Regions from separate parts of the Variovorax sp. Soil_C_39 genome, predicted to be linked through region 2. Evidence: riboswitches for the same ligand, from Rfam matches in the RefSeq annotation. Region 2 holds a riboswitch; the other holds the start of a gene.
What was found. A riboswitch is a leader RNA that binds a small molecule or an ion and turns the genes downstream of it on or off. The one in region 2 is predicted to bind glycine.
Positions count from the first base shown of each region.

Region 1: it holds a riboswitch for glycine, as region 2 does, so the genes downstream of both, gcvT (glycine cleavage system aminomethyltransferase GcvT) here and AC3A6J_RS20520 (D-amino acid dehydrogenase) in region 2, are expected to answer to the same signal.

Region 1 is NZ_JBDGJQ010000007.1:274,608-285,761, reverse strand. It holds gene AC3A6J_RS19610 (helix-turn-helix domain-containing protein) at 1-690, shown strand, start outside; gene AC3A6J_RS19605 (Pr6Pr family membrane protein) at 740-1,426, shown strand; gene AC3A6J_RS19600 (NAD(P)H-dependent flavin oxidoreductase) at 1,463-2,512, shown strand; gene AC3A6J_RS19595 (DUF3014 domain-containing protein) at 2,652-3,593, shown strand; gene AC3A6J_RS19590 (hypothetical protein) at 3,687-3,935, shown strand; gene gcvP (aminomethyl-transferring glycine dehydrogenase) at 3,961-6,870, opposite strand; gene gcvH (glycine cleavage system protein GcvH) at 6,947-7,318, opposite strand; gene gcvT (glycine cleavage system aminomethyltransferase GcvT) at 7,357-8,529, opposite strand; glycine riboswitch at 8,577-8,691, opposite strand; glycine riboswitch at 8,704-8,794, opposite strand; partial or broken gene AC3A6J_RS19570 (LysR family transcriptional regulator) at 8,830-9,732, opposite strand; gene AC3A6J_RS19565 (amidase) at 9,849-11,154, shown strand, end outside.
Region 2 is NZ_JBDGJQ010000008.1:188,387-199,540, forward strand. It holds gene AC3A6J_RS20485 (glycosyltransferase) at 1-1,961, shown strand, start outside; gene gmd (GDP-mannose 4,6-dehydratase) at 2,034-3,071, shown strand; gene AC3A6J_RS20495 (GDP-mannose 4,6-dehydratase) at 3,068-3,958, shown strand; gene rfbC (dTDP-4-dehydrorhamnose 3,5-epimerase) at 3,951-4,499, opposite strand; gene rfbA (glucose-1-phosphate thymidylyltransferase RfbA) at 4,496-5,392, opposite strand; gene rfbD (dTDP-4-dehydrorhamnose reductase) at 5,422-6,312, opposite strand; gene rfbB (dTDP-glucose 4,6-dehydratase) at 6,309-7,379, opposite strand; glycine riboswitch at 7,474-7,570, shown strand; glycine riboswitch at 7,574-7,679, shown strand; gene AC3A6J_RS20520 (D-amino acid dehydrogenase) at 7,768-9,084, shown strand; gene AC3A6J_RS20525 (FIST signal transduction protein) at 9,116-10,396, opposite strand; gene AC3A6J_RS20530 (PhaM family polyhydroxyalkanoate granule multifunctional regulatory protein) at 10,440-11,099, opposite strand.

The DNA of each region.
Region 1 (11,154 bases), on a different contig from region 2:
CCGGCGCTGCCGGTGGGCTCGTTCTCGGTCTACCGCACGGGGTCGCGGCCGGCCATCTTCCTGAGCGGCAGCCGGGGCGTGCCCGACACCACCCGCGACTGCTGGCGCGCCTACCTTTCGGGACCCATCCGCAGCGACCGCACCTTGCGCGAGGCGAGCGTGCCGCAGCCGCTGCGCGTGTGCCACATCACGGCACCCGAGGTGCCGCCGGAGCATCGCGCGAAGATCTACGAGGCGCACGGCGTGGTGGAGCGCGTGTCGGTGGTCGAAGAGGATCCCGCGGCATACGACGAGGGCGACGACGCCGGCGCGCTGTTCGCGGTCAATTTCTATCGGCACACCCATCAGCGCCCGCTCAGCGATGCGCAACTCGCCGACTTCGGCGCCGCCGGGCGCCTCTTGATGGCGCTCACGCGCAAGCACATCGCGCTGGCACGCGCCGACACGGCGCACGAACTCCGCGCACGGCTGCATGCCCGCTGCCCGGCCTTGACACCACAGGAACTCAACGTCTGCCTGCGGCTGCTGCGCGGCATGACGCAGGAGGGCATTGCATCGGACATGGGCCTCGCGCTGCCGACGGTCAAGACCTATCGCAACCGGGCTTTTAGCCGGCTCGGGATTCACTTTCGCAACGAGCTGTTTGCGCTGATGTTGCCGGAGCGTGGGGTGCAGCAAGGCAGGGCTTGACGACATGGTGTAGCTTCGCCGCTATCCCATCCACCGCCGGACGCGCCCGATGCCCACGCCCACGAACATCGACAACCCCGTCTCGCCCCAGGCCGCATGGGGCCCGCTGGCGCTGGCGCGCCTGCTCCACGCGGTGGTCGCGCTCGCGGCAGCCGGGGGCGTGGGGCTCGAGCTCGCCACCGCGATCATTCACGGGCCGGGCCTCGCGCCGACGCAGCTCGAAAGGCTGGTGCGGCTGTTCAGCTTTTTCACGATCGATTCGAACCTGCTGATCGGTGGCGTCTGCGCGCTGCTGGTCTTCAGGCCTGCGCATGACGGCCGCGTGTTCCGCGTGCTGCGGCTCACGGCGGTGCTCTGCATCGCGGTGACGGGCGTGGTGTTCCACACGGTGCTCACGGGGCTGCGCGACCTGACGCCGTCGGGCGAGCTGGCCAACTTCCTGCTGCACACCGTCACCCCGCTCGGCGCGGTGCTGGGCTGGCTTTTCGTGGGCCCGCGCCCGCGCACCGACCGCGGCACCATCGGCCGCGCGATGCTGCTGCCGCTGGCATGGATCGGCTACACCTTCGTGCGCGGCGCGTTCGTCGACTGGTATCCGTACCCGTTCATGGACGTGGCGAAGATCGGCCTGGCGCGCGCGCTGCTCAACTCGGCGGCGGTGGCCTTGGTGTTCCTGGCCATGGCCTTCGGCCTGCGCTGGCTCGAGAAGCAGCTGCCGCCCGCGCCGGCTTCCTGAGCCCCAGGGTTTTCGGCTTCGTCGCAGAATCGCGGCATGACGAAGACCACACTGCAGCAACTCCTCGGCACCGAGCTTCCTCTCATCCAGGCGCCGATGGCCGGCATCCAGGGCAGCGCGATGGCGATCGCGGTCAGCAACGCGGGCGGGCTCGGCTCGCTGCCTTGCGCGATGCTCGGCAACGACGCGCTCCGCAGCGAACTGGCGGCCATCCGCGCAGGCACCGGCAAGCCTTACAACGTCAATTTCTTTGCCCATGTGACGCCCGCGCCCGACGCGGCGCGCGAAGCCATGTGGCGTGAGGCACTGGCGCCTTACTACCGCGAGTTCGGCATCGATGCCGCTTCCATTCCGACCGGTCCGGGGCGCAACCCCTTCAGCGCCGAAGTGGCCGAGCTGCTCGCCGAATTCCGCCCGCCGGTGGTGAGCTTCCATTTCGGGCTGCCGCACGAAGCGCTGCTGGCGCAGGTGCGCGGCTGGGGCTCGAAGATCCTTGCATCGGCCACCACCGTCGACGAGGCGCTGTCGCTCGAGGCGCAGGGCGTCGACGCGGTCATTGCGCAGGGGCTCGAAGCGGGGGGCCATCGCGGCCACTTCCTCTCGCACGACCTGACCAAGCAGCTCGGCACTTTCGCGCTGCTGCCGCAGGTGGTGCGCGCGGTCCGGCTGCCGGTTATCGCCGCGGGCGGCATCGCCGATGCCGATGGCGTGAGGGCCGCCATGGCGCTGGGTGCAGCGGGCGTGCAGGTGGGCACGGCCTACATGCTCGCGCCCGAGGCCACCACCAGCGCGCTGCACCGCGCGGCGCTCCAGAGCGAGGGAGCGCGCCACACGGCGTTGACCAATCTCTTCACCGGCCGGCCGGCGCGCGGCATCGTGAACCGCGTGATGCGCGATCTCGGACCGATCGGCGCGGCGGCGCCCGAGTTTCCGCTCGCCACCTCGGCCATCGCGCCGCTGCGGGCCAAGGCGGAGGCGCAGGGCAGCGGTGATTTCTCGCCGCTCTGGTCGGGGCAGAACGCCATGGGCTGCCGCGACCTGCCGGCCGCCGAGATCACGCGTGCGCTGGCACACGGCCTGGCCTGAAGACACATCGCGCCGGGCTGAACTTCGACGCGGTGAACGGGTCACACCGCGTTACGAGCGGGAGGAGGCGCTACGGCGTCGATTTGGTGCACCATCGGTGCTCGTCTCCCATTGCTCTTTGCAAAAGGAAACCGCCGACATGCCCGAACGAGATCCCTCCGACCTCCGCGACAACCATTCCGACGCCCCCGAGTTCAGGCCGCGGCGCGAAACACCCACCGGCCTCATCGTCGTCATCCTGCTGCTGGCCCTGGTGGCGGCGTTCTTCGGCTGGCGCTGGTACCAGCAGCAGCAACAGCAGCCCGAGGCGCTCGCGCCTTCGCCGCCCATGGCCGCCACGCCGAACGACGGCCTGGTGCTGCCGCCGCTCTCGCCGCTGCCCGAGCTGCTCGAACCGCAGAACCCGCTCGAAGGGCTTGCACCGCCCGACGCGGGGCTGCCGCCGGTGGCTGATTCGGATTCGCGCGTGAGCAAGGCGCTGGCCGACCTGCTCGGCAGCCGCAACGCGGCCGAGTTCCTGCTGCCCGACGGCGTGGTGCGCCGCTTCGTGGCCACGGTCGACAACCTCCCGCGCGAGCAGGCGCCCGCCAGCCGGTGGCCGGTCCACCCCACCGGGCAGCGCTTCATCACCGCGGGGCAGGGCAACGCCGAGGTGATCGACGCGAAGAACAGCGCGCGCTATGCCGCTTTGGTGCAACTGACGCAGTCGGTCGATTCGGCGAAGGCGGCCAAGGTGTATGCGCGGCTCTACCCGCTGTTTCAGCAGGCGTACGAAGAGCTCGGCTATCCGGGGCGCTATTTCAACGACCGCCTGATCGCGGTGATCGACCACCTGCTGCAGGCGCCCGAGCCCGCGGGCCCGGTGAGCGTGCGGCTCGTCGAGGTCAAGGGCAGCGTGCCGTCGCAGCGGCCGTGGGTGCGCTACGAATACGTCGACCCTGCGCTCGAATCGCTCTCGGCGGGCCAGAAGATCATGGTGCGCGTGGGCCTGGAGAACGAGCGCAAGCTCAAGGCGAGCCTGCGCAGCTTCCGCCAGCAGGTCGCGACGGGTGCGGTGGCGAAGAAGGCCGGCCAGCCCTGACGCGCGCCGTGTAGGCGCGGGCCGATTGCGCGCGGCGGCGATGGCGCAGATGATCGGCCTTCACGAAATCCAAGCCGTTTCGAGGACCACCGTATGAGCCTGATGAGCGTCGACCTCTACCAGAGTGCTACCGATCCCGCGAAATTCCTGGCGCTTCCCGCCGGCACGGACCCGACGGAACTCATGGGTCCGATGACCTTCGATGCCGACTACGGCGAGGTCCGGCGCTACCGGGAGGGCTTCGAATTCGACCCCTCCCAGGACTACGCCGGCGTCAACGCCGCCAAGATCGCCGCCGACCTGCTGACCGTCAAGTGGGCCATGTACCGCCGCGAAGGTTGAACCGGCGGCTGAGGCCGCCAAGCGCTCAGGCGGCGGCTTCGGCTTCCTGGTAATCGCCCACGGGCAGGCAGCTGCAGAACAGGTTGCGGTCGCCATAGACGTTGTCGACGCGGCCCACGGGCGGCCAGTACTTGGCGTCCTTCAGCGCGGCCAGCGGATAGGCGCCGAGTTCGCGCGCATACGGATGCGTCCATTCGCTCGCAACCAGGCTGGCGGCGGTGTGCGGCGCATGCTTGAGCGGGTTGTCGTCCTTTGGCCAGACGCCTTCCTCGATGCGGCGGATCTCGCCGCGGATCGCGATCATCGCGTCGATGAAGCGATCGAGTTCGGCCAGCGGTTCGCTCTCGGTCGGCTCGACCATCAAGGTGCCCGGCACCGGGAAGCTCAGCGTGGGCGCGTGGAAGCCGTAGTCGATCAGGCGCTTGGCCACGTCTTCGGCGGTGACGCCGCTGGTCTCCTTGAGCGGGCGCAGGTCGAGGATGCACTCGTGCGCGACATGCCCGTTGGGGCTGGCGTAGAGCGTGGGGTAGTGCTCCTTGAGCCGCGCGCTGATGTAGTTGGCGCTCAGGATCGCGGTCTCGGTGGCGGCCTGCAGGCCCTTGGCGCCCATCATTCGGCAGTACATCCAGCTGATCGGCAGCACTGCGGCATTGCCCAAGGGCGCAGCGGAAACGGCGCCTACGCCATTGCCCGCGGCGCCGGCCGTCGCATGCCCCGGCAGGTACGGCACCAAGTCCTCGACCACGCACACCGGCCCCACGCCCGGACCGCCGCCGCCGTGCGGGATGCAGAAGGTCTTGTGCAGGTTGAGGTGGCTCACGTCGCCGCCGAATTCGCCGGGCGCGGCCACGCCGACCAGCGCGTTCATGTTGGCGCCGTCGACGTACACGCGGCCGCCGTGTTCGTGCACCAGTTCGCAGAGTTCCTTCACGCGGGTCTCGAACACGCCGTGCGTGCTGGGATACGTGATCATCACCGCGGCCAGGTTGGCGCTGTGCTTCTCGCAGGCGCGCCTCAGGTCGTCCATGTCGACGTTGCCCTGCGCGTCGCAGGCCGTCACCACCACCTGCAGGCCCACCATCTGTGCGCTCGCGGGGTTGGTGCCATGCGCCGACGACGGAATCAGGCAGATGTTGCGGTGTCCCTGGCCGTTGGCTTCCTGGAACGCTCGGATCGCGAGCAGGCCCGCGTATTCGCCCTGCGAGCCCGCATTGGGCTGCAGGCTGATGCCCGCGTAGCCGGTGGCTTCGCAGAGCCAGGCGCGCAGCTGGGCGTCGAGCTGGGCGTAGCCCGCGAGCTGCTCGGCGGGCGCGAACGGATGGATGTTCGCGAACTCGGGCCAGGTGATGGGGATCATCTCGCTGGTCGCATTGAGCTTCATGGTGCAGCTGCCGAGCGGGATCATGCTGCGGTCGAGCGCCAGATCCTTGTCGGACAGGCTGCGGATGTAGCGCAGCATCGCCGTCTCGCTCTTGTGCGTGTTGAACACCGGGTGCGCGAGAAAGGCGCTGGTGCGGCGCAGGTCGTCGGGCAGTCGCGGCGCGGTGCCGGCGAGTTCGTCGAAGCGCGGCATCGGCGTGCCGGCGGGCACGAACAGCGCCCAGAGCGTCTCGATGTCGGCGCGCGTGGTGGTCTCGTCGAGCGAGATGCCCAGGTGCTGCTGCAGACGCTGGCGCAGGTTGATGCCGCCGGCCTCGGCGCGCTCGACGATCTTCTGCGTGTCGTCGCCGGTGTGGATCGTCAGCGAATCGAACGCGGTGGCATTGACCACTTCGCGGCCCATCTGCGCGAAGCCTTGCGCGAGGATCGCGGTGAGCGCGGCCACGCGCTGCGCGATGCGCGTAAGGCCGTCGGGTCCGTGGTAGACGGCGTACATGCTCGCCACCACGGCCGGCAGCACCTGCGCGGTGCAGATGTTGGACGTGGCCTTCTCGCGCCGGATGTGCTGCTCGCGCGTTTGCAGCGCGAGGCGGTAGGCCGGACGCCCGTGCGCATCGACGCTCACGCCGACCAGCCGGCCGGGCAGCGAGCGCTTGAATTCGTCACGGCAGGCCAGGTAGGCCGCGTGCGGGCCGCCGTTGCACATCGGCATGCCGAAGCGCTGCGTGGTGCCGCAGACGATGTCGGCGTCCCATTCGCCGGGCGGCGCGAGGAGCGTGAGCGCGAGCAGGTCGGCGGCCACGCAGAAGGCGGCGTCGCACTGGTGGGCATGGCCCGCGAGCGGGCGCAGGTCGTGCACATGGCCGGTGGTGGCCGGGTACTGCGCGAGCACGCCGAAGAAGTCGCAGCTCGCCATCAGGTGCGGCAGCGTCTCGGACGCCGTGCTCACCTTCACTTCGATGCCCAGCGGCGCGGCACGCGTGCGGATGACCTCGATCGTCTGCGGATGGCAGTCGCCCGAGACCAGGAACACGTTGCTCTTGCTCTTGACGCTGCGCCGGGCGAGCGTCATGGCCTCGGCCGCGGCCGTGGCCTCGTCGAGCATGGAGGCGTTGGCGATGGCCATGCCCGTCAGGTCGCACACCATCGTTTGGAAATTGAGCAGGGCCTCCATGCGCCCTTGCGAGATCTCGGCCTGGTAGGGCGTGTAGGCGGTGTACCAGGCGGGGTTCTCGAGCACGTTGCGCAGGATCACGCCGGGCGTGTGGGTGCCGTAGTAGCCCTGGCCGATGAAGCTCTTGCACACCTTGTTCTTCGCCGCGATGGCCTTCATCTCGGCCAGCGCGTCCGCTTCGCTGGCGGGCGCCGGCAGCCGCATCGGGCGGGCGCGGCGAATCGCCGCGGGCACGATGCCGTCGATGAGCTCCGCACGCGTGGCCGAGCCGATCACCGGCAGCATGCGCGCTTCGTCGGCCGCATCGATGCCGATGTGGCGGGCGAGGAATTCCTCGGCATTCTCGAGTTCTTGCAGGGAGGGGAGGGAAGGGGTGGGCATGGCGGTGTCGGGGGGAAAAGGCAAGGGCGGGGCTGCCGGACGCGTCGCGTGCGGCCAGCCCGTCTTCAGCGGTGCATCAGGACTCGGCTGCGAACTGGTCGTAGGAGGCGGCGTCGAGCAGCGCGTCGAGCTGCGCAGGTTCGCTGAGCTTGACCTTGAAGAACCAGCCCGCGGCCAGCGGGTCGCTGTTGGCGAGCGAAGGATCGGCGCGCAGCGCCTCGTTCACTTCGGTGATCTCGCCCGACACGGGCATGAACACGTCGGCCGCGGCCTTCACCGATTCGACGACACCGGCCACTTCGCCCTGCGCGAAGGTCTTGCCCACGTCGGGCAGGTCGACGAACACCACGTCGCCGAGCGCATCCTGCGCATGCACGGTGATGCCGACGGTGGCCGCGTCGCCTTCGGCCGAGACCCATTCGTGGTCCTTGGTGTACTTGATGGTCATGTGAAAAAACTCCTCGTGGAAAAAATGAAATGCCGAGCTCAGCCGCGGTAGTAGCGCGTGGGCACGAAAGGCATGGCCGAGACTTCCATCGGAACGGGCTTGCCCCGCACGATGGCCTGCACGCGCGTGCCGGGCTCGGCGAAGGCCATGGCCACGTAGCCCATCGCGACCGGGCGGTCGGCCGTGGGGCCGAGCAGGCCGCTCGTCACGAGGCCTATGTCCTGGCCCTCGAACGATTGCAGCACCGTGCCGTCGCGCACCGGTATGCGCTCGAGCGCCACCAGGCCAACGCGCTTGCGCGTGAGCGTGTCGTGGTCGGTGCGGCCGGCCGCGCCCGACGTGGCCGATGCCAACTGCGCCAGCACCCGGGCCGCGCCCGGGAAGCCGCCTTCGCGCGCGCCGCCCGCGCGGCGCACCTTCTGGATCGCCCAGTTGAGCGAGGCCTCGACCGGCGTGGTGGTGGTGTCGATATCGTTGCCGTAAAGGCACAGGCCGGCCTCGAGCCGCAGCGAATTGCGCGCGCCCAGGCCGATCGGCTTGACCTCGGCCTGGGTGAGCAGCAGGCGGGCCAGGGCGTCGGCGTCACGGCCGGCGACCGAGATCTCGAAGCCGTCTTCGCCGGTGTAGCCGCTGCGCGTGACGAAGGCTGGAATGCCGCCGATCTGCACTGCGCCGCCGGTCATGAACACGAAGCGCTCGGCGCCGGGCGAGAGCCTTGCGAGCACCGCGGCGGCCTGCGGCCCCTGCAGCGCGAGCAGCGCGTGGTCGGGCAGGGGCTGCACCTCGCAGCGTGCGCCGATCTTCTGCTGGATGTGCGCGATGTCGGCCATCTTGCAGGCGCCGTTGACGATCACGAAGAGCGAGCCGTGCCCCTCGTTGAAGAACATCAGGTCGTCGAGGATGCCGCCTTCGTCGTTCAGCAGCAGGCCGTAGCGCTGCTTGCCCGGGGCCAGGTCGATCACGTCGACCGGCATCAGCGTCTCGAAGGCGGCGGCGGCGTCGGGCCCGACCAGGCGCAACTGGCCCATGTGCGAGATATCGAACAGCCCGGCCTGCTCGCGCGTATGGCGGTGCTCGGCCATCAGGCCGGCGGGGTACTGCACCGGCATCGAATAGCCGGCGAACGGCACCATGCGGGCGCCGAGCTCGACGTGCAGGTCGTGCAGCGGGGTCTTGAGCAATGGTTGTTGTTGGTCAGCGGAAGCAGCCACGGGGCACTCTCCAAAGGGGCAGTCGAATTCCATGGCGCAAGCCATGGGCCACCCCTGCTGTCCGCTTTACCTGAGAGATTCGCCCCACGATCGGGGTTTGCTCCTTCGGTGGGCCGTCGCCGCAAACGCGCGCTGCAACGGCCTCTCTCCAGCAAGGAAGCGACGGCGTTCGCTGTCGCTGTGTCAGTCCTTTTGCCTGAGCGTTCGGGGGTTCCCTGCGCCTTCGGCGGCCTCGCGTGGCGAAGCTCTCTCCTGACCCGGCGAGTGTAGTGGATCGCGCTGCGGGCCGGCCGCGCGGGACGGCGGCAGTTCCGCACGCAGATGGTCGAGAAAGGCGCTGACGCCCTGTGGCAGCGTGCGTCCGGCGAGGGTCTGGACCTCGACGGCGCGGCCGTTCATGCCGCGCTCGCGGATCGGTGCGGCATGCAGCTCGCCGCGCCGCGCACGGTCGCGCACCGTCACCTCGCCCGAAATCGACAGGCCGCCGCCGTGCAGCACGAAGTTGGTGAGCGACTCGAAATGGTTGCTGACCAGCACCGGGTCGAACACCAGCCGCCGCTGGCTGCAGCCGATGTCGAACAACTGGCGCACCGTGTTGTCGCGCTCTGGCAGGGCGATCGGATGCGGATGCATCTGCGCCAGCGTGACGGTGGAAAAGCGCGCGAGCGGATGGTCGGGCCGCATGATCGCGTGGACGGGCGCCGCCTGCATGTGCTGCACCTGGATGTCGCGCTCGGCAGCCCGGCTGTAGGTGAGGCCGATGTCCACGTCGCCATTGCGCACCGCCGCGGTTACCTGGGCCGGCGCCACCACGCGGAGGTGGAACAGGATGCCAGGGTGGCGGGCACGGAATTCGGCCATCGCGCCGGGCAGGAACTCGATGGCGAAGCCGGACGAACTGGCCAGGCGCACCAGGCCCCGGCGCAGACCCTGCAGCGCCTGGATGTCGGACACCACGCGGTCGGCCTCCATCGCGCCGCGGCGCGCATGCGCGGCCAGCAGTTCGCCGGCGGCGCTGGGCGCCATGCCGCGCGCGTGCCGCTCGAACAGCGGCACGCCGAGCAGTTCTTCCAATGCCGCCACCTGCCGGCTTACGGCCGAGGGCGACACGCTGAGCCGCGAGGCGGCCTCGCTCACGGAGCCGCTGCGAACCACCTCGAGAAAGTAGCGCAGCGCCGTGTCCTGCAGTCGGTCGGACAGCATCGAAAACCTTCCTAGGTTTGCGTAAAACGCAACGATTCTTGCAACAAACGGCGATTGTCGTATGGCTGGCGGGCGCTTATTCTGACTTCGTCCCGTCATTTTTCCGCAGGAGAGGCATGCACAAACCCCGATCGGCCACGCCGGCGCCGGTGGCTTCGGCCATCGTGGAACTCAGCGCCACAGCGCTTTCGCATGCCATCCATTCGCGCGAGGTCTCGTGCGTCGAAGTGCTCGATGCCTACCTGGCGCAGATCGACCGGCTCAATCCGGTGGTCAATGCCATCGTGGCGCACGCCGACCGCGATGCGCTGCACGCCCAGGCCCGCGAGCGCGACGACCAACTGGGGCAGGGCCGCAGCCTGGGGCCGATGCATGGCTTCCCGCAGGCGCCGAAGGACATCATGCCCGTGGCCGGCATGGTCACCACGCGCGGCTCGCCGATCTTCCGTGGCCAGGTCACGCCGGCCGACGCGGTGGTGTTCGAACGCATGCGTGCCGGCGGCGCGCTGTTCGTCGGCCGCACCAACACGCCCGAGTTCGGGCTCGGCGGCCACACCTACAACCCGGTGTACGGCGCCACGCGCAACGCCTTCGACCCGGCCCGCTCGGCAGGCGGCAGCAGCGGCGGCGCCGGCGTGGCGGTGGCGCTGCGCATGCTGCCGGTGGCCGACGGCTCCGACATGATGGGATCGCTGCGCACGCCGGCGGCCTTCAACAACGTGTATGGCCTGCGCACCTCGATCGGCTGCGTGCCGCACGGTCCCACCGAAGAGGTCTTCTTCCAGCAATTCAGCGTCGCCGGTCCGATGGCGCGCAACATCCCCGACCTGGCCATGCTGCTGGCCGTGCAGGCCGGTTTCGACGCCCGGCTGCCGCTCACGCACCGACAGGCGAAGGGCAGCGACTTCCTGCAACCGCTGGCGCGCGACTTCCGCGGCACGCGCATCGGCTGGCTCGGCGACCTGGGCGGCCATCTGCCCACCGAGCCCGGCGTGCTCGACACCTGCGCCGCGGCGCTGCGGCATTTCGAGGCGGCCGGCTGCAGCGTCGAGGCGGTGCTGCCGGCCTTCGACCTCGAGCAGTTGTGGCGCGCCTGGATCGACCTGCGCAGCTTTGCGGTGGCGGGCGCCAATGCCGCGCTCTACCATGACCCGGCACGGCGCGCGCTGCTCAAGCCCGAGGCGGTGTGGGAGATCGAGCGCGGCCTGCAGCTGAGCGGCATGCAGGTGTATGACGCCGCGCGCACGCGCTCGGCCTGGTACCAGGCACTGCGCGGGCTGTTCGCGCAGTTCGACTTCCTCGTGATGCCATCGGCGCAGGTGTTCCCCTTCGACCTGGTGCTCGACTGGCCGCACGAGGTGGGCGGCCGCGCGATGGACACCTACCACCGCTGGATGCAGGCAGTGGTTCCCGCCACCATGG
Region 2 (11,154 bases):
TCCAGTTGGCGAATGAATGGTTCGGAAGTCAGCTCGCCAGCAAGTGGGCGCTTATCCCGCATCTGCGGGTAGCACCTGGCTCGATTGAAATTGCAAGAGCTCGATCCCGTGCGGAACTGAGCTTGGCGCCCGAAGAGTTCCTGGTCTGCGCGTTTGGCCTCCTCGGACCAACGAAAATGAACGACCGCTTGCTCGACGCATGGAAGATGTCTTCGTTGGCGGCAGATCCCAACTGCAGGCTTGTATTTGTGGGAGAAAACAACAAGGAGCCATATGGCCAAAGGCTGGCACAGGCGATCGCCAGCGCCGCAGGGGCCAAGATCAGCATTACCGGATGGGCCGACTCTGAAACTTTTCAGCGCTATCTGAGCGCGGCCGATGCTGCGGTGCAACTGCGCACCTTGTCGCGCGGCGAAACCTCGGGCACCGTGCTAGATGCGATGAGCCGGGGAGTTCCGACTGTGGTGAATGCCAACGGGTCAATGGCATTTCTACCAAATGACGCAGTCATGATGTTGAATGACGAGTTTTCCGACGCAGCGCTTGTTGAGGCGCTGGAAAAGCTACGCCATTCACCCGGCCTTGCGAGAACGCTCGGCACGAACGCTCGGCGCCAGATCGAAACGGCCCATGCGCCGGCTTCTTGCGCGCGCGCCTATTGCGAAGCCATTGAAGTATTCGCTGTCGAAGCCGCAAATGGGCGCGCGGGCTTGATCAGGTCCATTGCCGCTGATCCCGCTCTTTCCGAAAGTAGCCTGATTGAATCAGCTCGCAGCATCGCGCGCGCTTTGCCACTTCCCGCGCCCAAACGCCAACTCTTCATCGATGTGTCGGAGCTGGCGCAAAAGGACCGGCAAAGCGGCATTCAGCGTTTGGTGAAGTCTTTATTGCGAGCACTGTTCGAGAGTCCGCCAGAGGGATACCGCATCGAGCCGGTTTACGCCTTGAGAGGCCAGCGCGGCTACAGCTACGCTCGCAATTTCTCGCTGCGGCTCCTGGGCTGTTCGCACGAGCCCCTGCAAGATGCGCCCATCGACGCCAGAGAATGTGATGTCTTCGTCGGCCTCGACCTGCAGCCGCACATCGTCCCGGAGCAGACCAGTTTTTTCCAGGAACTGCGGCAAATCGGCGTCCAAGTGAAATTTGTGATCTACGACCTCTTGCCGATGTTGCTGGAGCACCGGTTCCTCCAAGGCGCCAAGGAGGTGCACGAACGCTGGTTGACCGCCGTCGCGCAGAGCGATGGGGTGCTTGCCATCTCGAAGGCTGTGGCTGCTGAGTTCACTGCATGGCTGTCGGCGCATTCGCCCGAACGACTCGCCGCAGGGCTCAAGGTGCGCACGTTCCGCCTTGGTGCAGACATTTCTTCTTCATCGCTCCCTACGGACATGCCTGTGATCGAGCAATCCCCGCCACTCGCCTCGATTACAACATCGTCTCCGAGCTTTCTAATGGTGGGCACGATCGAGCCTCGCAAGGGCCACGAACAAGCCCTTGGCGCCTTCGAGCAGCTTTGGCGTGAGGGACATCAAGCCAACCTCGTCATCGTCGGCAAGAAAGGGTGGATGGTCGACGCGCTCGTCACACGCCTGAGAGAGCACCCCCAGCGCGATAAGCAGTTGTTTTGGCTCGAGAGCCTCAGTGACGCTCACTTGGAGCAGCTTTACAACACTTGCGACTGCCTGCTTCTTGCATCCGAGGGTGAAGGATTCGGCTTGCCTTTGATCGAAGCAGCGATGCACAAACTTCCCATCGTGGTGCGAGACTTGCAAGTCTTCAGGGAGGTCGCGGCGGATCATGCGTTCTACTTTGATGGCATGACGAGTGAGGATCTTGCTGATGCCCTGATCCAATGGCTCGCGCTCTTCAGGCAGGATCGGCACCCGCGCTCGGAGACAATGCCGTATTTGACGTGGCAACAGAGTGCCGAAGAATTCAAGTCTGCGCTCTTGGGCAGCTAATGAAACCAACCTTATATGCGCACCGCAAGAGCGATCTGCGCCGTCCAGTCATTCAGTAGAAAGAGAATCCCGATGAAAAAACGCGCAGTTGTCACGGGCGTAACCGGCCAGGACGGAGCCTATTTGGTAGAACTATTGTTGTCCAAGGGCTATGTGGTCTACGGCACCTACCGTCGCACGAGTTCCGTCAACTTCTGGCGGCTCGAAGAGCTTGGAGTTCAGGACAATCCGGATCTGCATCTCGTTGAATACGATCTCACGGACCTGGGCAGCTCGATCACGCTGCTAAAAGATGCCAACCCGGATGAGGTCTACAACCTCGCAGCGCAGAGCTTTGTGGGGGTGAGCTTTAACCAACCAGCCGCAACCGCGCATATCACGGGTATCGGCGCACTGCATCTGCTGGAAGCCATTCGCTTGGTCAACCCCAAGATACGCTTCTACCAGGCATCGACTTCCGAAATGTTCGGGAAAGTTCAAGCTATCCCCCAGGTGGAAGAAACGCCTTTCTATCCACGCAGCCCCTACGGCGTTGCCAAGCTGTACGCACACTGGATGACGATCAACTACCGCGAGAGCTACGACATCTTCGGCTGCAGCGGCATTCTGTTCAACCACGAAAGCCCGCTGCGCGGACGAGAGTTCGTGACGCGCAAGATCACCGACAGCGTAGCGAAGATCAAGCTCGGCAAACTCGACGTGCTCGAACTGGGCAACCTCGACGCCAAGCGCGATTGGGGTTTTGCCAAGGAATACGTCGAAGGCATGTGGCGCATGCTGCAGATCGACGAACCCGACACCTACGTGCTCGCCACCAATCGCACCGAGACGGTTCGGGACTTCGTGCAGATGGCCTTCAAGGGCGCAGGTATCACGGTGGAATTCAAGGGTAGCGGGGAAGCCGAGACGGCCGTTGATCTCTCCACGGGCAAGACCGTGATGCGCATCAATCCCAAGTTCTATCGCCCGGCCGAAGTGGAACTGCTGATCGGCAACCCCGCCAAGGCGAAGGCCAAACTCGGATGGGAGCCGGCCACCACGCTCGAGCAACTCTGCCAGATGATGGTCGAGGCCGACATCCGCCGCAACACCCAGGGCTTCTCGTTTTGAGAATCCTGCTGACCGGCGCCCACGGATTCACCGGCCGCCTTTTTGCCGAACGGGCCGTTGCAGCGGGCCACACGATCTGCCCTCTGGAATCCGACCTGACGCAGAGTGACTCCGTGCTTGAGGAAGTGCTGCAGATTGCGCCCGAAGCCGTCGTGCACATGGCCGCCATCAGCTTCGTCGGGCACGCCAACGATGCCGCCTTCTACGCGGTCAATGTCGTCGGCACCACCAACTTGTTGAATGCGCTGGTGCAGTTGCCGGTACCTCCGACCCGGGTTCTTCTGGCCAGCAGTGCCAACATCTACGGCAACACGGCGCAGTCGCCCATTCGCGAAGAGCAATTGCCGGCACCGGTGAACCACTATGGCACGAGCAAGCTGGCCATGGAGTGCATGGCGAGGACGTATCGCGATCGCCTGAATCTGGTGATCACGCGCCCCTTCAACTACACCGGCCCCGGACAAGACGACCACTTCCTGATCCCGAAGCTGGCACTGCACTTTGCCGCACGCTCGCCGTCGATCGCACTGGGCAATCTCGATGTGGAGCGCGAGTTCAACGACGTACAGATGGTCTGCGACGCCTACTTGCTGCTGATCGCTTACGGTGAGCCGGGGGAGGCCTACAACATCTGCTCCGGTCGCCCACATTCTCTGCGGCAGGTGGTCGAGACCTTTGCCCGGATGACTTCGCACAATCCCCGTCTCGAGGTCAATCCAGCGTTCGTCAGAGCCAACGAAGTCCACCGCCTTTGCGGCGACCCTTCCAAATTGCAAGCTTTGCTGGCCCGACACGGGGTTTCTCTGGAAGAGCCGGAACTCGAAGAAACGCTCGCGCGAATGCTCCTGGCGGCAAAGGCCAGCGCGGCAAACGCTGTCGTCAGCTGAAGACTTCGGCCCGTTCGAACCTCGATGCGGCCTGATCCTTGGCCGAGAGTTGCGGGGCGAGGCCGACGTCGGGCCACTCGATTGCCAGGTCGGGATCGTTCCAGACGATCGCGCGCTCATGCGCCGGCGCGTAGTAATCCGTGGTCTTGTACAAAAACTCCGCCGTCTCGCTCAGCACCAGGAACCCGTGCGCAAACCCCTCAGGCACCCACAACTGCCTGTGGTTGTCCTCACTGAGCTCCACGCCCACCCACTTGCCGAAGGTCGGCGACGACTTGCGGATGTCCACCGCCACGTCGAACACCGCGCCCCGAACCACACGCACCAGCTTTCCCTGCGGCTGCTGGATCTGGTAGTGCAACCCGCGCAGCACCCCCTTGGCCGAGCGCGAATGGTTGTCCTGGACGAACTCGACGTGCCGCCCGACGGCCTCGTCGAACGCCTTGCCGTTGAAGCTCTCGTAGAAGAAGCCGCGCGCATCGCCGAACACCTTCGGCTCGATGACCAGCACCTCCGGAATCGCGGTGGGCGTTGCCTTCACGAGCGCACCTCCTCGGCCAGCAGGTGGTTGAGGTACTTGCCGTAGCCATTCTTCTGCAGCGGCGCCGCAAGCCGCGCGAGCTGCTCGCGGTCGATGAACCCGTTGCGCCAGGCGATCTCTTCGGGGCACGCGATCTTCAACCCCTGCCGATGCTCGAGCGTCGCGATGAACTGCCCCGCCTCCAGCAGGCTCTCGTGCGTGCCGGTATCGAGCCAGGCATAGCCGCGCTGCATGATCTGCACGTTGAGCTGGCCAATGTCGAGGTAGGCCTGGTTGACCGCCGTGATCTCCAGCTCGCCGCGCGCGCTCGGCTTCACGGCCTTGGCGATGTCGACCACCTGGTTGTCGTAGAAGTACAGGCCCGTCACGGCGTAGCTGCTCTTGGGCTTGGCCGGCTTCTCTTCGATGCTGCTGGCCTTGCCCTCGGCGTCGAAGGCCACCACGCCGTACCGCTCAGGATCCTGCACGTGGTAGGCGAAGACGGTCGCGCCCTTGTCCTTGGCATCGGCACCGGAGAGCAGATGCGCGAGGTCATGCCCGTAGAAGATGTTGTCGCCCAGCACCAGCGCGCTCGCCTCGTTGGCCACGAACTTCTCGCCGATGATGAACGCCTGCGCCAGACCATCGGGGCTGGGCTGCACCGCGTACTGCAGGTTCAGGCCCCATTGGCTGCCGTCGCCCAGCAACTGCTGGAAGCGCGGCGTGTCCTGCGGCGTGCTGATGATCAGGATGTCACGCATGCCGCCGAGCATCAGCGTGCTCAGCGGGTAGTAGATCATCGGCTTGTCGTACACCGGCAGCAGCTGCTTGCTCATCGCGAGCGTGGCGGGATGCAGGCGGGTGCCGGAGCCGCCGGCCAGGATGATGCCCTTGCGTTTTGTCGTCGTGGTCATTGTTGGGTCTTCTTTCCCTTTTGTTGTCTTCAGAGCGTCTCGCGCAGCATGCGTGCCACGCCGTCCTGCCATGGCGGCAGCCGCAGGCCGAAGGTCGATTGCAGCTTCGTGGTGTCGAGGCGCGAGTTGTGCGGACGCCTGGCGGGCGTGGGGAAGGCGCTCGTGGGCACGGGGTCGACCGCATCGGGCCCCGCCTTCAGCTCGACGCCGGCCGCCTTCGCTTGCTCGATGACGAAACGCGCATAGCCATGCCAGGTGGTGACGCCACCAGCCACCGCGTGATAGAGGCCCGCCTTGGCGGGGTCCTGCAGGGTCGCGCGGATCGCATGCGCGGTCAGGTCGGCCAGCAGCTCGGCGCCGGTCGGCGCGCCGAACTGGTCGTCGATGACGGTCAGCTTGTCGCGCTCCTTGGCCAGGCGCAGCATGGTCTTGGCAAAGTTGCCGCCGCGCGCCGCATACACCCAGCTGGTGCGGAAGATCAGGTGCCTCGCGCAGTGCGCGGCCACCAGCTGCTCGCCTTCGAGCTTGGTGCGGCCATACACGCTCAAGGGGCCGGTCGCATCGTCTTCCTTCCAGGGCGTGCTGCCGCTGCCGTCGAAGACGTAGTCGGTCGAGTAATGCACCATCAAAGCCCCGATCTGCTGCGCGGCCTCGGCCACGACGCCCGGCGAGGTGGCGTTGAGCTTGCGCGCGAACTCGGGCTCGCTCTCGGCCTTGTCGACGGCCGTGTGCGCCGCCGCATTCACGATGACATCGGGACGCACCTTGCGCACCGTCTCGGCGAGTTGCTCGGGCCGGCTGAAGTCGGCGTGAAGCTCGGTGCTGTCGAAGTCGAGCGCGACGAGTTCGCCCAGCGGCGCCAGGCTGCGCTGCAGCTCCCAGCCGACCTGTCCGCCCTTGCCCAGCAACAGCAGCTTCATGCGGCGTCCTTCGTGTCGTACTGCTTCTCGACCCATTCGCGGTAGGCGCCGCTCTGCACGTTGCGCACCCATTCGCCGTTGGCCAGGTACCACTCGACCGTCTTGCGGATGCCGGTGTCGAAGGTCTCGGCCGGCTTCCAGCCGAGTTCGCGCTCGAGCTTGCGCGCATCGATCGCATAGCGCCGGTCATGGCCGGGGCGGTCGGTGACGTAGCTGATCTGTTCCTTGTAGGGCTTGCCGTCCGCGCGCGGGCGCAGTTCGTCGAGCAGCGCACACACCGTGTTGACGATCTCGATGTTGGGCTTCTCGTTCCAGCCGCCCACGTTGTAGGTCTCGCCGAGCCGGCCGGCCTCGAGCACGCGGCGAATGGCGCTGCAATGGTCCTTCACGTAGAGCCAGTCGCGCACCTGCATGCCGTCGCCATACACCGGCAGCGGCTTGCCGGCCAGCGCATTGACGATCATCAGCGGGATCAGCTTTTCCGGGAAGTGGAACGGCCCGTAGTTGTTCGAGCAGTTGGTGGTGAGCACCGGCAGGCCGTAGGTGTGGTGCCAGGCGCGCACGAGGTGGTCGCTGGCGGCCTTGCTGGCCGAGTAAGGGCTGTTGGGCTCGTACTTGTTGTCTTCGGTGAAGGCAGGATCGGTCTTCGAGAGCGAGCCGTAGACCTCGTCGGTCGACACGTGCAAGAAGCGGAAAGCGGCCTTCTGGTCGGCGGGCAGCGCATTCCAGTGGCCGCGCACCGATTCGAGCAGGCGGAAGGTGCCGAGCACGTTGGTCTGCACGAAGTCTTCGGGGCCGTGGATCGAGCGGTCCACATGCGATTCGGCGGCGAAATTGACGACCGCCCGGACCTTGTGTTCGGCCAGCAGGCGATCGACGAGCGCGCTGTCGCCGATGTCGCCCTGCACGAAGATGTGCCGGGCATCGCCCTTGCGCGAAGCGAGCGTCTCGAGGTTGCCCGCGTAGGTCAGCTTGTCGAGGTTCACGACCGGTTCATCGCTCTGCGCGAGCCAGTCGAGTACGAAATTGGCGCCGATGAAGCCCGCGCCGCCGGTTACCAGGATCATGGAGTCCCCTGCTGAAATGGAACGATCGCCACCCGGCGATTGAACAGGCGATTATCCCATCGGGCCAGAGCGATCAAGCCGCCGGGCATACAATCGCGCCACTGCAGGAGAGCGGACAACATGCGTTGTCCCACCGAAGGCGCAAACTCCCATAAACGCTCAGGTCGGCCGAAGAGGCCTGTACTGCACCAACTGACACGCCGTCTGGAGAGACGTCACCCCGCGTGACGCGCCGAAGGAGCAAACCCGCTGCGGGCGCAGCGGGTGAATCTCTCAGGTACCGAGGACAGGGGGAGCGGCAACTTGGACGGCGATCGTCCGGTTGCTCGCTATGCAAAGCACAGCGACCCCGCCGCCATCCAAGCGCACCTCGAAAGAAGTACCTGAAATGCGCGTGAACGTTCTTGGCGCCGGCCTGCTCGGCGTGACCTCGGCCTATTACCTTCAACAGCTCGGCCACGATGTGACCGTGATCGACCGGCAGGCCACGCCGGCGGCAGAAACCAGCTTTGCCAACGGCGGGCAGATCTCGGTCAGCCATGCCGAACCCTGGGCCAATCCGGGCGCCCCGCTCAAGGTGCTGCAGTGGCTCGGCAAGGAAGACGCACCGCTGCTGTTCCGCGTGCGCGCCGACATGCGCCAGTGGCTCTGGGGCCTGCAGTTCCTGCGCGAATGCACACCCGCGCGCACCCGGCACAACATCGAGCAGATCGTGCGGCTGGGCACCTACAGCCGCGAGGTGCTGCAGCAGCTGCGCCGCGACACCAGTCTGGCGTACGACCAGCGCACGCAAGGCATCCTGCACTTCTACACGACCCAGAAGGAGTTCGATGCCGCCCTCGCGCCGGCCGAGCAGATGCGCGCGCTGGGCTGCGAGCGGCAGGTGATCTCGGCCGACGAGGCCGTGGCCATCGAGCCCGCGCTCGCGCACATCCGGCCGAAGCTGGCCGGCGCCACCTACACCGCAGAAGACGAGTCGGGCGATGCGAACCTCTTTGCGCGCGAACTCGCCAGGCTCGCCGCAGCGGCCGGGGTGAAGTTCCTCATGAGCCACACGGTGACCGCGCTGCGCGAGGCCGGCGGCCGGCTCGACCATGTCGAGGCGACCGACTCCGAAGGCCGCTTCCAGCGCATCGGCGGCGATGCGTTCGTGCTCGCGATGGGTTCGCTGAGCCCGGTCGTCGCGGCACCGCTCGGCATTCGCCTGCCGATCTATCCGGCCAAGGGCTACTCGGTGACGCTGCCGGTCAAGGACGCCTCGAAGGCGCACCAGGTCTCGCTCACGGACGACGAATTCAAGCTCGTGTTCTCGCGCTACACCTCGCCGGGCGCCGAGGGGGGCGACCGCCTGCGCATTGCGGGCACGGCCGAACTCAACGGCTACGACCGCGACCTGAACCGCGTGCGCTGCGAGGCCATCGTGCGGCGCGTCGAAGAACTGTTCCCCGGCGCGGGCGACACCACACAGGCGCAGTTCTGGACCGGCCTGCGCCCCGCGACGCCGAGCAACGTACCGATGATCGGCAAGACGAAGCTGCCGAACCTGTACCTCAACACCGGCCACGGCACGCTGGGCTGGACGCATGCCTGCGGATCGGGCAAATCGATCGCGCGCATCGTGACCGGGCTCGCGCCCGAAGTGGACTTTGCGTTCACGGGGATGCCGCGGCCGGCGCGCGGGGTCATGGCAGCGGCCGTGGGCTGAGCCAGGGCCGACTGACCGCGGACGTCCGCGGTCAGTCGGCAGCCGCAAACACCGTCAGCACGCCGGTATACCCATACAGCCGGTGCCGCGCGATCTCGCCGGCCGCGAAGAAGCCGACCAGCGGCACGTCGCCGAGCGCATGCCGCACGATCTGCAGTTCGGCGCCGGGTGCGCCGAAATGCGGGCCGCCGCGCCCCGAGCAGCTCACGTACACAGCACCCGCGATGCGGCGCGCCGGATGCGGTGCGGCCTCGGCCTCCCCGGCCGCCACGGCGCGCGCGGTGGCCAGCGTCTGCTCCTCGGGCTCGAGTTCTTCGCGGATCTCGGCGCAGATGCGCATCAGGTCCGCGCGCGCGGCCTGCGCATTGCGGCGGCAGAAGCTCAGCCGCATGCCGGCTTCGGCCACGTCGGCGATCGCCACGCCGCGGCGCGTCGGATCGAGCCCGATGATGTGACGTACCAGCACGTCGGCGCCCAGGTCGCCGGTACGGCGGATGCCGTCACTGCCCGCATCGGCCAGGCCCACCAGCGTGTTGCGCACCGCGTCGATGGCCTCCTGCGGCCGTTCGAGCGACACCTGCAGCTCCGCCAGCAGCACGTCGAGCGCAGGCTCGCCATCGAGCTTGAGCAGCAGGTTGCCGTCGGCCTCGGTGATCACGCGCTCGCGCCCGGCCCCCGCGCGCAGCGGCTGGCAGCCCTGCGTGACGCGCGACACCAGCCGCACGCCCTCGCCGAACACCACGCCCGACATCCCGCCCGAGAACACGCCGCCCGCCGCGCCATGGCCGCGGATGTTGCCGTTGCCGCCGACCGCGAACTGCAGCGCGCCGGCCCGGCCCGACGACAGCCCGCCGAACAAGTAGCCGGTGTCGGTGCGGCCCGCCATTTCACCGATCAGTTCGGGCAGGTCGGGTGTCGCGGGGTCTGCATGCACGAGCGCGGTATGGGCCTCGAAACCGCTCATTTCCGAGCTGCCGAGCGGCGCGACGCCCGAGAACACGCGGTACTGGTCGCTCGGCAGCGCGCACAGCATGAGGCTCAGGCCGGGCTCGTCGAAGTACTCGGCGTTGTTGGCCGCCACGCCGACGCCGACCGTGCCCGACCAGTCGGTCACTTCGGGCAGCTCGGCGCTCAGATGATCGAGGATCTCCTGCGCGTCCGAGGCGTAGTGATCGGTGATGTAGAGCAGGCCGAGCGTCGGCGACGAGGCGTATTCGGGCAGCGCCATCTGCGCGCGCAGCTGCGCCAGCACGAGGCCGGCGGCCATGCGCCATTGCGGATGGGTGGCGTGGCCGGAAGGAAACAGTTTCATGGTGCGTGCCGTCCGTTCTTGTCGAAGGAGAGCATGTAAGAGATCAACGCCCGCCGGTGGTTCGCTTGCGCGTGGCGGTGGGTGTCTTTTTGGGCGTGTTTTTCTTCGCAGCGGCCGTCCTGGCGGCGGGCTTCTGCGTTGTTGCGGACGGGCTGCCGCGCATGGCCTTGCCGACCGCGTCGGCCATCGGTTGCGCCATGGCGGGCACCTTGAGCTCGGCCGCGTCCTGCAGCGCCGAGTTCGCGATCTGCTGGAACTGCTCGGTCAGCGAGCCCCACCACTGCATCGGATCGACCACGCCGGGCGCCGGCGCTTCATCGGCCCCCGCCGCAGGCTCGGCCGCTGCCGACCGGGGCACGGCGGCAGCGGGTTCCGCGGCCGCCTGTTTCGAGAAGGCGCTCGCGATGTCCTCCATGCGCACGTTCATGCCGCGCAGAGTCGAGAGCGTCATCTTCTGCACCTCCAGCGCCTGGACCGTGGCCTTCAGCGCATGGCCGTTCTGCTCGAGCCAGTACTGCACCGTCTTGAGTTCCTGGATGCGCTTGTCGAGCTCTTCCACGCTCAGCGTGGGCGCCACCCAGCTCGCCAGGCTCGGCAGCCCGGGGGCGGCCGCCGGGTTTGCGCCGCCGCCGGCGAGGTTCTTCAGAAAGTCGAACCCGGGGACGAACTGGCTGAAATCGAAGGGCTGGCTGGCGTTGCTCATGAGGCGGTCTCCGAAGGGGTTGTCCTGTGGTGCCAGCTTACTCCAACGCACGGCC